Regions from separate parts of the Paraburkholderia sp. J63 genome, predicted to be linked through region 2. Evidence: predicted binding sites of a transcription regulator. Region 2 holds the regulator's gene; each other region holds the start of a gene.
The links. The regulator LexA, encoded in region 2, represses DNA repair genes until DNA is damaged. The targets are predictions, from matches to a motif close to ACTGTATNNNNATACAGT.
Positions count from the first base shown of each region.

Region 1: a site for LexA is predicted at 1,984-2,001, ahead of imuA (translesion DNA synthesis-associated protein ImuA). Genes of this name have one in related genera too.
Region 3: a site for LexA is predicted at 1,781-1,798, ahead of recA (recombinase RecA). Genes of this name have one in related genera too.
Region 4: a site for LexA is predicted at 1,112-1,129, ahead of U5775_RS11880 (VRR-NUC domain-containing protein). Genes of this name have one in related genera too.

Region 1 covers NZ_CAJMZF010000073.1:10,671-13,805, reverse strand. The annotation lists gene U5775_RS37135 (hypothetical protein) at 1-388, shown strand, start outside; gene U5775_RS37130 (hypothetical protein) at 388-1,281, shown strand; tRNA gene U5775_RS37125 (tRNA-Pro) at 1,762-1,838, opposite strand; gene imuA (translesion DNA synthesis-associated protein ImuA) at 2,096-2,974, shown strand; gene U5775_RS37115 (DNA polymerase Y family protein) at 2,907-3,135, shown strand, end outside.
Region 2 covers NZ_CAJMZF010000005.1:86,432-89,566, forward strand. The annotation lists gene U5775_RS07705 (sulfate ABC transporter substrate-binding protein) at 1-900, opposite strand, end outside; gene lexA (transcriptional repressor LexA) at 1,216-1,866, shown strand; gene U5775_RS07715 (hypothetical protein) at 1,901-2,275, shown strand; gene U5775_RS07720 (DUF2939 domain-containing protein) at 2,375-3,085, shown strand.
Region 3 covers NZ_CAJMZF010000018.1:91,353-94,487, forward strand. The annotation lists gene U5775_RS20315 (sensor histidine kinase) at 1-752, opposite strand, end outside; gene U5775_RS20320 (response regulator transcription factor) at 765-1,604, opposite strand; gene recA (recombinase RecA) at 1,877-2,953, shown strand; gene recX (recombination regulator RecX) at 3,015-3,135, shown strand, end outside.
Region 4 covers NZ_CAJMZF010000008.1:211,075-214,209, forward strand. The annotation lists gene U5775_RS11870 (DUF3443 domain-containing protein) at 1-311, shown strand, start outside; gene U5775_RS11875 (hypothetical protein) at 330-944, opposite strand; gene U5775_RS11880 (VRR-NUC domain-containing protein) at 1,137-2,948, shown strand; gene U5775_RS11885 (ATP-dependent DNA helicase) at 2,945-3,135, shown strand, end outside.

The DNA of each region.
Region 1 (3,135 bases), on a different contig from region 2:
TCGTGCGGCCATTGAAGATTTGCTCCAGGACGAAGGTTTGACTCCGTACGATCTTACTCACATCCTCGATGTTTCTCGTGGCAACATTCAAATATGGCGGACCAAGCCACTAGAGAAACTGCGTGAAGCCAATCGAAGCAGGATGTCAGCACTTCTATACACTTGGAAATATTGGGTGCAGCAGGAAAACGCGCCGCCACTCGGGCGTTGGTTGCGCACACCAATATGGGAGAGTTTAACTCTGCTGGACGTGCTTGCGTCTGGTCGCGCAACCGACCGGGATTGTGCTATCGCAGTCGATCTGTTGAAGCCTATCTGGCGCAAGATAACAGGCTTGACCCTTGAGCGCCGTAGAAATTTAGCGGGGCTCCCGCGTCTGGAGATCTGATGGACACGCAGAGCATTGCCGAGTCGGATGCGGATCTTCCCGACCTGATCAATAACAATGGCTGGGCGACTGGTTCATTCGTAGACGTCAGTACCCTGTCAATGGTAGCTGACGTTTTTAAGACCGCAGGTGCTGATTGGGTAATAGAACGCTGTCAGCAGGGCCAATCTCATCTGATCGTCCTGACCCAATGGTGCGATCTCGCTATCGATGAAATCGAAAAAGAGCCAAATGTCGAATTTATTCTGGCGGAATCAGCTACCCAGAAGAAAGACGCGATTCAGTTCCTACTTTCATATCGAGCACTACAACTTGAGTGCAAATCCGCCGGCACGATATTGGAATTCAATACCCATAATCGAGTAACTGTGAGTAAAGCCGTATTTCGCCATCTACGCCGGGATAGTCGTGCACTCAGCTTCGAGGAAATGATTAAATTGACCGCCTGGATTGGCAGTCGATATAAGCGCGTACCACTGCCGAATGCCCTGGTTCGTCGCATGAGTTTCCGAGATAACGCGGTAAAAAAATCGGTTGATGAATTATCTAAACACCTTTTCGAAATCCGCGCGAACGTTACCCCGAATGGCAAGGAATTGAAGGATGGAGAAAGATACACGGTCGTTCTGTATCTGATCTCTAAAAATGCCCAGCTACCGGAAAAAGCTGCCAAAGCCTTCGACAAGTTCAAGAGCTGGGCAAACTCGCTGCAAAGCAAGGATGTCGTTGTACAGGTACACCTCAAGTCTGGCGACGAGGTCACCTACAGTCAAATGCGAAGCCTTTATCCGATCGACCTCGACGCGTTTACTTATTCGGCAAAAGGCAATCTCAAAGGGCTGCTACCGGCTGACATGACGTTACTAAATGACGCGCTACTCCCCGAGGGATGAGATGTCCGGATCCCTTCTGCGCCCTTGTGCACTGCGAAAATCGGCCCCAGCAACGTCGCGACAACAATCGCCCCAGCTTGATAGAGGCATCCATCGCGGCCGCTCATGTGGGCGAGACTGGCCATTGGGCGTCGTCGGATAACAACGACAGCTCAACGCGGCATGCCGCTCAAAGGCGCAGCAGGAGAGCGCTGCAATCAATTGCAAGTTGCATCCTGCGAGCGCCGCATGGCCCATTGAAGGTGGTCGACCAGCATACGGGGCAGCCTATAAGGCATTGGCGAGCGCGCTAGGTGGTACTGGAGCCGCCCAAACGGAACTCCCGTTTGGCGAGATGGCCGTTGCGTAGCAAGTAGTTGCGAAGCCTTGGCACCCACGACAATCCAACGCGCAATCTCTCCGTTGGGGTCAATGTTGGGGTCAAGCGACTGAAAAGAAAAAGGGGTTACAGGCCGATAGCTTGTAACCCCTTGATATTACTGGTCGGAGCGATAGGATTCGAACCTACGACCCTCTGATCCCAAATCAGATGCGCTACCAGGCTGCGCTACGCTCCGACGAATCGTGGATTGTAGCGTCCCGCGATATGCGCCGTCAAATCGCGACCCGGACTCCCTTTCTTCCCGGCGCAAACGTCTCCGCGCAAGCCCTCTCACCCACCGACACGACGTTTCCCAAAAGCTTCCCAAAATCCCGCTCAATACTGTATAAATATACAGGTGACGACGCGGCGCTTCATGCCGCGTCAACGCTCCCGTCATGCCCCGTTTTGTGTTGGGCAGGGCGAACTATTCCCTTTTTCCAGAGCGCAATCATGCCAGCACTCCAGCTTGCGGCGACGCACCTGCCGCCCCGGCTGCAAAGCCGGATCTGGCAGGGCAACCAGCTCGCGTACGCAGGCGGGCGCACAGTGGCGAGCGGTCACGGCGCGCTCGACGCCCAGTTGCCCGGCGCGGGCTGGCCGGCGGGCAGCCTGACCGAGCTGCTCGTCGAGCAGGGCGGCATCGGCGAGATGCGGCTCGTCGCGCCCGCGCTGCGCGCGCTCACCGCGCAGGGGCGGCACGTGCTGCTCGTCGCGCCGCCGTGGCAGCCGTACGCGTGTGCGCTCAAGGCGTGGGGGATCGCGCTCGAGCGCCTGATCTGGGTGCGCGCGAGCGAGAGCGAGGCGCCGTGGGCCGCCGAGCAGGCGCTCAAGCAGGACGGCATCGGCGCCGTGCTGCTCTGGCAGCCCAAGGCGCGCGCCGACGCCCTGCGGCGTCTGCAGGTCGCCGCGCAGGATTCGCAGTCGCTGGCGTTTCTCATGCGGCCGCCCGCCGCGCGCAGCCAGTCGTCGCCGGCGCCGTTGCGCATGGTCTGCACGCCGGTGCCGCCGCCCGAAGACGCGCGTCTGAACCGTCGCGAATGGATGCAGCTCACCGCGGTCTCCGTCGATATTTTCAAGCGTCGCGGGCCGCCGCCCGCCCAGCCACTCGTCATCACTTTGCCGCTGCAGGAGTCGGTGCTGCCCCAGCCGGGCGCATTGCCGGCCGCGCCGTGGCCCGGGATCAATCATGTTGTGGATCGCCGTCACCTTGCCGTTGTTGCCGCTGGAGGCCGTGGTGCCGCCCGTGCCGCTCACGTCACTCATGCCGCCAGCGCCACTGGAACCCCCAGCGTCGCCGGTATCGACGTCCCTGCCGGCCAGTCGACCTGATGAGGCCGCGCGACAGGGCTCACAGGAGGCACCGGGCTCAGAGGGCGCACCGGGTGCACCGGACGCGCGCTGCTACGCGCTCGCCGATCACGCGCGCATCCTGATCGCCGATCTCGATGCGTTCCGCCTTGGCGTGCAGCCGGGCAGCACGCGCGCCCATG
Region 2 (3,135 bases):
CGAGCGCGGACGGTAAAAGTTCTTCGCCGCGATCTCCTGGCCCTCTTCGCTATAGAGGAACTGCAGATAGGCTTCGGCCACCTTGCGCGTGCCGCGCTTGTCCACGACCTTGTCGACCACCGCAACCGGCGGCTCGGCAAGAATGCTCACCGAAGGCACCACGATCTCGAACTTGTCCGGCCCGAACTCCTTGAGCGAGAGAAATGCTTCGTTCTCCCACGCAATCAGCACGTCGCCGATACCGCGCTGCACGAAGCTCGTGGTCGCGCCGCGCGCGCCCGAGTCGAGCACGCCGGCGTTCTTGTAGAGCTTCGTGACGAACTCCTTCGCCTTCTGCTCGTTGCCGCCCGGCTGATGCAGCGCATAGGCCCAGGCCGCGAGGTAATTCCAGCGCGCGCCGCCCGAGGTCTTCGGATTGGGCGTGACGATCGAGACGCCGGGCTTCGTGAGATCGTCCCAGTCCTTGATGTGCTTCGGATTGCCCTTACGCACGAGAAACACGATGGTCGAGGTGTACGGCGAGGCGTTGTCGGGCAGGCGCTTTTGCCAGTCCTTCGCAATCAGCCCCTTGTTGGCGAGCGCGTCGATGTCCCAGGCGAGCGCGAGCGTCACGACGTCGGCCTGCAGCCCGTCGAGCACCGAGCGCGCCTGCGCGCCCGAGCCGCCATGCGACTGCTTGATGGTGAGCGTCTCGCCCGTCTTCGCCTTCCACTCCTTGATGAAGGCGTCGTTGATGTTCTGGTACAGCTCGCGCGTGGGATCGTAGGAGACATTGAGCAGCGACGTGTCCGCATGCGCGGCCGGCGCGAAGGCGGCCATGCCGAAGAGCGGCGCCACGCCGATGATCAGTTTTGCCGCCAGCTTCCCCAGCCATGCGCGCCCCGTAATGCCTTGTTTCATCCGCCTTTCTCCGTGTCGTCGTGCGTTTTCGCGTGCGCTTTTGCGCGTTCTCGTTGGTGGTGCAGCAATCGATGGAGGCCAGTCTAGCGATCGGCTTACATTATTAAAAATGATGTTTTTTCATTTTTTAATATGCAAAAGTGGTAAGGACGGAGGAATCGGGCGTTCGAGCATGTTTTCGTCTGCGATTTCGCCGGTTTGAGCGGCGTGCAACGCCGCTGCCGCGCCATCGCGATCGCAAAGTTCAAGTAACACTTGAAAAGCGGCGAATACTGTATAAAAATACAGTTACCTGTTCAAACATACAGTAGCGCCATGACCAAACTCACCGCACGACAGCAGCAGGTTTTCGATCTGATCCGCCGCGCGATCGAGCGCACGGGCTTCCCGCCCACGCGCGCCGAGATCGCCGCCGAGCTGGGTTTCAGCTCGGCCAACTCTGCGGAGGAGCATCTGCGGGCGCTGGCGCGCAAGGGCGTGATCGAACTGGCTGCGGGCGCGTCGCGCGGCATCCGCCTCATGCCCGGCCCCGACGACCTGCCGCATCAGTTCACGCTGCCGCACGGAAGCATCATGCAGCTCTCGCTGCCGCTCGTTGGCCGCGTGGCGGCGGGCAGCCCGATCCTCGCGCAAGAACATATTTCGCAGAACTACACCTGTGACCCGGCGCTGTTCTCGAGCCGGCCCGACTACCTGCTGAAGGTGCGCGGCCTGTCCATGCGCGACGCGGGCATCCTCGACGGCGACCTGCTCGCCGTGCAGAAAAAGAGCGAAGCGAAAGACGGCCAGATCATCGTTGCGCGCCTCGGCGACGACGTCACCGTGAAGCGTCTGAAGCGGCAGCCCAACGGCATCGAGCTGATCGCAGAGAACCCCGACTACGAAAACATCTTCGTCGCGGTCGGCAGCGCCGACTTCGCGCTCGAAGGCATAGCCGTCGGCCTGATCCGCCCCACCGAATTCTGATCATTCCGCCCGCGCATCTTCTGGAGAGAGAATCATGGAACGCCTTGCCCGCTTGCTGCCCTTCCGTCAATTCGGCCGTCTGCGCCACCTGCGCGGGATCGCCTCGTGCGCCATGCGCGAGGCGCGCGCCTCGGCCGCCGCGCTGGGCCGTCAGGTCAATGGTTCGCTCTTCGACGACCTCGATCACGCCGATGAAACCCCCGCGCTGCCTTCGGCACAGCCGGCGTTCGCGCGCGTCTCGCTCAACAGCACGCTGAATACGGAACAGCCGGGGCGTCGCGCGCCGGTGCGGGTCTATCACGGTTCGTCGCGGCTCATCATGGTGGGCACGATGGAAGCGGTGTGCCGCGCCATCGACCGCTGTATCGCCGAACAGCAAAGCGACGTGCCGGCCGCGCTGGCGAAGTAATCAGTGAAGTAATCGCGAAGTAATAGATATGGCAGAGGGATCGTTTTGGATTGCTCGCGGTCAACACCCTGATTGAACAACTCGGGGTTGCCCCATCCAATGACCGATATCCAAACGACTCCCCGCAAATCAACAAGCTGGAAGAAGCCCGTCGCCATCGCTGTCGCGGCAGTTGCGATCGTGGCCGCGGCAGGCTATGGCTACGCCTCGCCGTATATCGCCCTGAATCACCTCAAGGCAGCCGCCGACGCTCGCGACGCGGCCGCACTGAGCGAGTACGTCGATTACCCGGCGCTGCGCGTGAGCCTGAAGCAGCAGGTTGGTGAGATGCTGCAACGGCGCATCGAGGCCACGCATAGCAGCAATCCGCTGCTGCTCTTTGGCGCCGTAATCGGCGGCGCGCTGATCGGCCCGCTCGTGGATGCGTATGCGACACCCGACGGCGTCGCCGCGCTGCTCAGCGGCATGCCGCCGACCGGCCAGCCGGGCGAGCGGCCCGCGCCGCCGTCCGAGGCGCCGCCATCGTCGCAACAGGGCGAAGCCACGCCGGGCGAAGCCACACCGGGCTCCACGCCGCCCGCATCGGGCAATCCCGAGGCGCAAGCGCCACAACAGCAGCAAGAGCAGCCGCGTGCGCAAACGTCGGCGGGTTATCGCGGCTTGAACACGTTCGCCGTCACGTGGCAACGCGGCGCTCATAGCGAGCGCTATGCGGCCATCCTGCAGCGTCACGGGCTGTTTTCGTGGAAGCTCGCGGCCGTGGAGCTAAACGAGCCCAATGCCGGCAGCGACGCGAACGCGTCGAATTGAGGAAAGCGGAAGGGAACGGAAGAATGACGGCGAGCCCTCGTGATTGTGGT
Region 3 (3,135 bases), on a different contig from region 2:
CGCATGCGGATGTTCGATTGCAGCGCGTGCAGGGGCGCAAGGCCGCGCGAGAGGCCGAACCAGACGAGCAGGATCGCGAGCGGCAAGATCACGAACTGCGGCAGGATCACGCCCTTGATGATGTCGTTGGCGAGCTGGCGGCGCTTGTCGAGCGTCTCGGCCACCTGCACGAGCACGGGCTGCGAGCCCGACAGATTCGGCAGCTCGACCGTCGTGTAGGCCACGCGGATGTCGATGCCATGCAGCATGTCGTCGCGGAATTCCACGAGGCCCGCGGGCGGCCGGTCTTCGTCGCGCGGCAGCGGCATTTCGCGATCGCCGCCCACCAGCTCGCCCCGGCTGCCGAGCACCTGGTAGAACACGCTGTCGACATTGTCGGCGCGCAGGAAGTCGCGCGTGGAGTCGGGCAGCGAGAGTTCGGCCACGCCGTTGACCGGATGGATCTGGCGCGCGAGCACGTAGGCGTCGGTTTCGAGTGCGCGGTCGAACGGGCCGTTGGCGATCGACTTGGCCACCAGATAGGTGACCGCGATGCTCATCGGCCAGAGCAGCAGGAGCGGCGCGAGCATCCAGTCGAGGATCTCGCCGAACAGCGAGCGCGGGCGTGTCGCGGCGGCTTCGGCTTCGTCGGGCGGGGCGAAGGGATTGGCGTAGCGGGCGTCGCGCGCTTCGTCGTCGAGCGCGCCAGCTTCGGCGGCGGCCTGCGCGGCGGACAGCGGCGCGGAGCGTGCGGCGGGAGCGGGCTCGGCCATCGTCGCACCTGGCTATTTGTAGTAGTGGCTGGCCGGCATGGCGGGCGGCGCTGCGGCGCCCGGCGCGTTAGCGCCCGATGCGGTGGTGCCTGGCGTATCGACGCCCGACGTACCGACGCCCGATGCCTCGGAGCGCGCCGCCGTCGCGGAATTTGCCGCGGCCGGCGCGGTCGCGTTCGCCGGATTCGCTTCCTTTTCGAGGCAATACCCGAGCCCGCGCACGGTCACGATGCGCACGCCGCCGGCTTCGAGCTTTTTGCGCAGCCGGTGCACGTAGACCTCGATCGCGTTGTTGCTGACTTCCTCGCCCCATTCGCACAGATGGTCGACGAGCTGCTCCTTCGAGACGAGCCGTCCGAGCCGCTGCAGCAGCACTTCGAGCACGCCGAGCTCGCGCGCCGAGAGATCGAGCACCTGGTCGTGGATGCGCGCCACGCGCCCGACCTGGTCGAACGCGAGCGCGCCGTGGCGCACGACCGTGGGGCCGCCGCCCGCGCCGCGCCGCGTGAGCGCGCGCACGCGCGCTTCGAGCTCGTTGAGCGCGAAGGGCTTGGCCATGTAGTCGTCGGCGCCGAGGTCGAGGCCTTTCACGCGTTCGTCCACGCTGTCGGCGGCGGTGAGGATCAGGACAGGGAGGTTGGAATTGCGCGCGCGCAAGCGGCGCAGCACTTCGAGGCCCGGCATTTTCGGCAGGCCCAGATCGAGGATCAGGAGGTCGAACGACTGCATCGACAAGGCCGTATCGGCGTCCACGCCATGACGCACGTGATCGACGGCATAGCCCGATTGGCGGAGTGATCGGACGAGGCCGTCCGCGAGTATGCTGTCGTCTTCGGCAATGAGAATTCGCATGATGCGCCAGCGTCGCCCTCGAAGCGTTTTGCAGCCCGCGCTTCGCTGCCTGGTTCACGCTTCGCGATGCGCGTAGCGCTCCTGGCAGGGGGCGAGCCCGGGCAGCATCGGGCGGCGGTCTCCGAAAATTCGCGGTTCTGGCATGCGGGTCCGCAAAAAACGCGCTTGCCAAAACTACTGTTTTTTTATACAGTGTCTGCGTTCACGTATATGCGCACGAAAGCACGCGCGCATCGTCACCAGACGCCGTTCATCATAGCAAAGGACGATTCATGGAAGATAGCAAGAAAGGCTCGGCTGGGCTGACTGCTGAAAAGAGCAAGGCGCTGGCCGCCGCGCTCGCGCAGATCGAAAAGCAGTTCGGCAAAGGGTCGATCATGCGACTCGGCGATGGCGACGCGGTCGAAGACATCCAGGTGGTCTCCACCGGTTCGCTCGGCCTTGACATCGCGCTCGGCGTGGGCGGCCTGCCGCGCGGCCGGGTGGTCGAGATCTACGGTCCGGAATCGTCGGGCAAGACCACGCTCACGCTGCAGGTGATCGCCGAATTGCAGAAGCTCGGCGGCACGGCGGCATTCATCGACGCGGAACACGCGCTCGACGTGCAGTACGCCTCGAAGCTTGGCGTGAACGTGCCCGAACTGCTCATCTCGCAGCCGGACACGGGCGAGCAGGCGCTCGAAATCACCGACGCGCTGGTGCGCTCGGGCTCGATCGACATGATCGTGATCGATTCGGTGGCGGCGCTCGTGCCGAAGGCCGAAATCGAAGGCGAAATGGGCGATTCGCTGCCGGGTCTGCAGGCGCGTCTGATGTCGCAGGCGCTGCGCAAGCTCACCGGCACGATCAAGAAGACGAACTGCATGGTGATCTTCATCAACCAGATCCGTATGAAGATCGGCGTGATGTTCGGCAACCCGGAAACCACCACGGGCGGCAACGCGCTCAAGTTCTACTCGTCGGTGCGTCTGGACATTCGCCGTATCGGTTCGATCAAGAAGAACGACGAAGTGATCGGCAGCGAAACGCGCGTGAAGGTCGTGAAGAACAAGGTCTCGCCGCCGTTCCGCGAAGCCGTGTTCGACATTCTCTACGGCGAAGGCATCTCGCGTCAGGGCGAAATTATCGACCTGGGCGTGCAAGCCAAGATCGTCGACAAGGCGGGTGCGTGGTACAGCTATAACGGCGAGCGTATCGGTCAGGGCAAGGACAACGCGCGCGAATTCCTGCGTGAGAACGCCGACATCGCCCGCGAGATCGAAAACCGCATCCGCGAATCGCTGGGCGTGAGCGTGATGCCGGACGGCGTCAACGATTCCGGCGAAGTGGAAGTCGCGGGCGAAGAATAAGTCCCGAAGTCGGCGCCAGGGAGTCAGCACTATCGTGATGCGTAAGGGCGGGTCAGCCTCGGTGCCGCGTGGGGTTTCAACTTCGGTTGCAACTTCAGTTTCAGCTGCGGATTCAGCTTCGGCGGCAACGTCTCCGGCTTCGGACGAGGCGGAACACCCGCGTGAGGCGCGGCGCACCACGC
Region 4 (3,135 bases), on a different contig from region 2:
ACAGCGGCTCGAACGGCTTTTTCTTCTCGGACGCGGCGCTCACGCGCTGCGGCGTCTGGTATTGCCCGAGCGCGCCGCTCAGTATCGGCGCGACGATTCAGGGCACGGACGGCGTGAGCGCGCCGGCCTCGCTCCCGGTCGCGAACGCGCAAATGCTCTTTGCGAGCGGCAACTGGGCGTTCGACAACCTCGCGGGCTACAACGGCAACATGTTCGGCTGGGGCTTGCCGTTCTTCTTCGGGCGGCGCGTCTATACGGCGATCGAAGCCCAGGTGACGCCCGCGGGCACGGGGCCGTATTTCGCGTTCTGAGCCTCGGGCGGGCGCGGCTTACTCGTCGTCGGCGCCCGGCGCGGGCGTGGTCTTCGCGAGTGCGGCCGGCGAGAGCCAGCGGAACGAGAGGAGGCTCCCCGTCTTGTCGTAGGTGCACTCGGCGGCCGTGGACGGAGGCGGCGCCTTGTGCAGGCCGAGCTTCACGGCCAGCGCGGCCATCGGCGTGGTGGGCTTGCTTTCGGCGACCGGCGCCGAGGAGGCCGATGCGGCGGAAGCGGCCGATGCGCCCGACGCGGCGGATACCGCGGGTACCCCGGACGCCGGCACGCCGTGCTGCGCTGTCGAGGCCACCGTCGAAGCCGGCGCCACGGGCGCGCCCGACGCGCCCACGGTGGAAACCACAGGCGCACCGGAAACAGCCGACGCAGCCGACGCGCTGAGCACGCCCGACGCCGGCAGCGCGCCGCGCGCGAGCGTCCCTTCGACGACGACGCGCTTGCCGCGATACGAGACCGCGGTATGGGTGACGGACAATTCGCCCAGCGACGCATTGCCGAGCCGGGTGCGCATTTCCTGCTCGCACGCGCTGGGGTTCTGATACTGCGCGACGCATCCCGCGAGCAAAGTGGCACCGGCGGCGAGGCCGACGAGGCAGGCTTTCCGTTTGTTCATCGCTCTTGTTGCGCTTCTCGCGCGGTTCGGTTTTCAGGCTGGGCAATTGTAGCGTACAGGCCGCGAAGACCCGAGACGCATCGGTCCCTCCGGGCCGCGCGATGGCGCTCGTGCCGATGGCCGCCGCGACCGGCGCATGCGAAGCGCGCCGGCCTGCTATCATCGCGGCTGTATATCCATACAGTGCCGCGCGTGCTTCCCGAAACTCCCGATCCGTTTTATTACCTCGCGAACTTCGAGCGCGCGCTCGCCTCGCTCGATGCGCGCTGCGCCGACCTGTTCGACGCCGCCGAGCGCCGTTTCGTGCAGGGCTTCGGCGCGTTGCCGCGCGCCCCGCGCGCTCTGTTCGTGCGGATGCTGATGCGCAAGGGCCCGCATTTTCGCGCGAGCAAGCTCGATTACGCCGAGATTGGCTGCCCGCGCGCGGCAGCCGCTCCGCTCGTCGAGGCGGGCTGGCTGGACGCCGCGCCCGTGCTCGCGCTCGACGCGCTCGCGGCGCTCGTTACGAAAGCCGAATTGCAGACGCTGGCCGCGCGCCTCGCGGCCGGGATTCAGGCGCACGACGTGCCCGATACTCCTGATTCGCCTGACCTGCCGGGGCCGCTGGACGAGCCGAATGCCGCCGTCCCCGCGCATGCCATACCCGCCTCGCGCACCTCACGCGCGACCCGCGCCGAAACGCTCGAAGCGCTGCAAGCCGCCGCGCCCGAGGCGCGCGGCTGGCCCGCGTGGTTTCCGGGCTCGGCCGATACCGTCTTCCATCTGGCCGCCGCGCCGTTGTGCGAACGGCTCAGGCTGATGTTCTTCGGCAACCTGCGGCAGGACTGGACCGAGTTCGTGCTCGCCGACCTCGGCGTCTATCGTTACGAGCCGGTGCCGCTCGATAGCGCATCGCGCGCATTCCAGCAGCGTGCCGACATCGACGCGTATCTCGCGCTGCGCGACTGCCGCGAGACCTTCGACCTCGCGCCGGACGCGACAAGCGCCGTCGCGGCCCTCGGCAGCGCGCTCGATACGCTCGACACCCTCGCGCCACACACCCGGCACAACGACTGGCTGCGCTCGCGTCACGACCGGGTGCGCCACGCGGCGGGCCAGGCGGCCGAGCGCCTCGGCGAGCAGGCGCTGGCATGGCGCGCCTACGCCGACTGCGGCCACCCCGAGTCGCGCTACCGGCGCGTGCGCGTGCTCGAGCAACTGGGCCGCCGCGACGAAGCCCTCGCGCTCGCCGAAGCAATCACGGGCGCGCCCGCGAACGAGGAGGAAGCGCAGCGCGCGACGCGCACCCTCGCGCGCCTCCAGCGGCGGCGCGCCATAAAGAAAACGCAGACGACGCCCGACACGCCGACTTTCGCAAGCGCCGAACTCACGCTGCCCGCCGCCTGCGCAGGCCTGCGCGTAGAAGAAGCCGCGCGCCAGAAGCTCGAAAGCGCCGAGGCGCCCGTCTTCTACGTCGAGAACACGCTCATCAACAGTCTCTTCGGCCTGCTCTGCTGGCCCGCGCTGTTCGCGCCGCTGCCGGGCGCGTTCTTCCATCCGTTCCAGCGCGGCCCCGCCGACCTGCACGCCGCCGACTTCGTCGCGCGCCGCGCCGGGCTCTTCGCCGCGTGCCTCGCCGAGCTGGAAAGCGGCACCTGGCGCACGACCATCGAGCAGCGTTTCGGCGAGAAGTACGGCACCCAGTCGCCCTACGTCGCGTGGCCCGCGCTCGACACCGCGCTGCTCGCGCTGGCGCTCGACTGCTTTCCGGCCGCGCACCTGAAGCTATGGTTCGAGCGCCTGCTGCGCGAGCCCGGCGCGAACCGTTCGGGCCTGCCCGACCTCGTGCGCTTCTGGCCACGCGAGCGACGTTACGAGCTGATCGAGGTGAAGGGCCCCGGCGACCGGCTGCAGGACAACCAGCGCCGCTGGCTCGCGTACTGCGCCGCGCATGGCCAGCCTGTGACGGTGCTGCAGGTGCGCTGGGCCGAACAGGACAACGCGTCGGCGGCGCCCCTGCCATGAGCTACACCGTCGCGGTCCGGACGCTCTGCGAGTTCACCGCGAAACGCGGCGATCTCGACCTGCGCTTCACGCCTTCGCCCGATGCGAGCGAAGGCCGCGCGGGCCACGCCGCGATCGCCGCGCGCAGGCCCACAGGCTACGAGACCGAAATCGCGCTCGCGGGCACGTTCGGCACGCTCACCGTGCG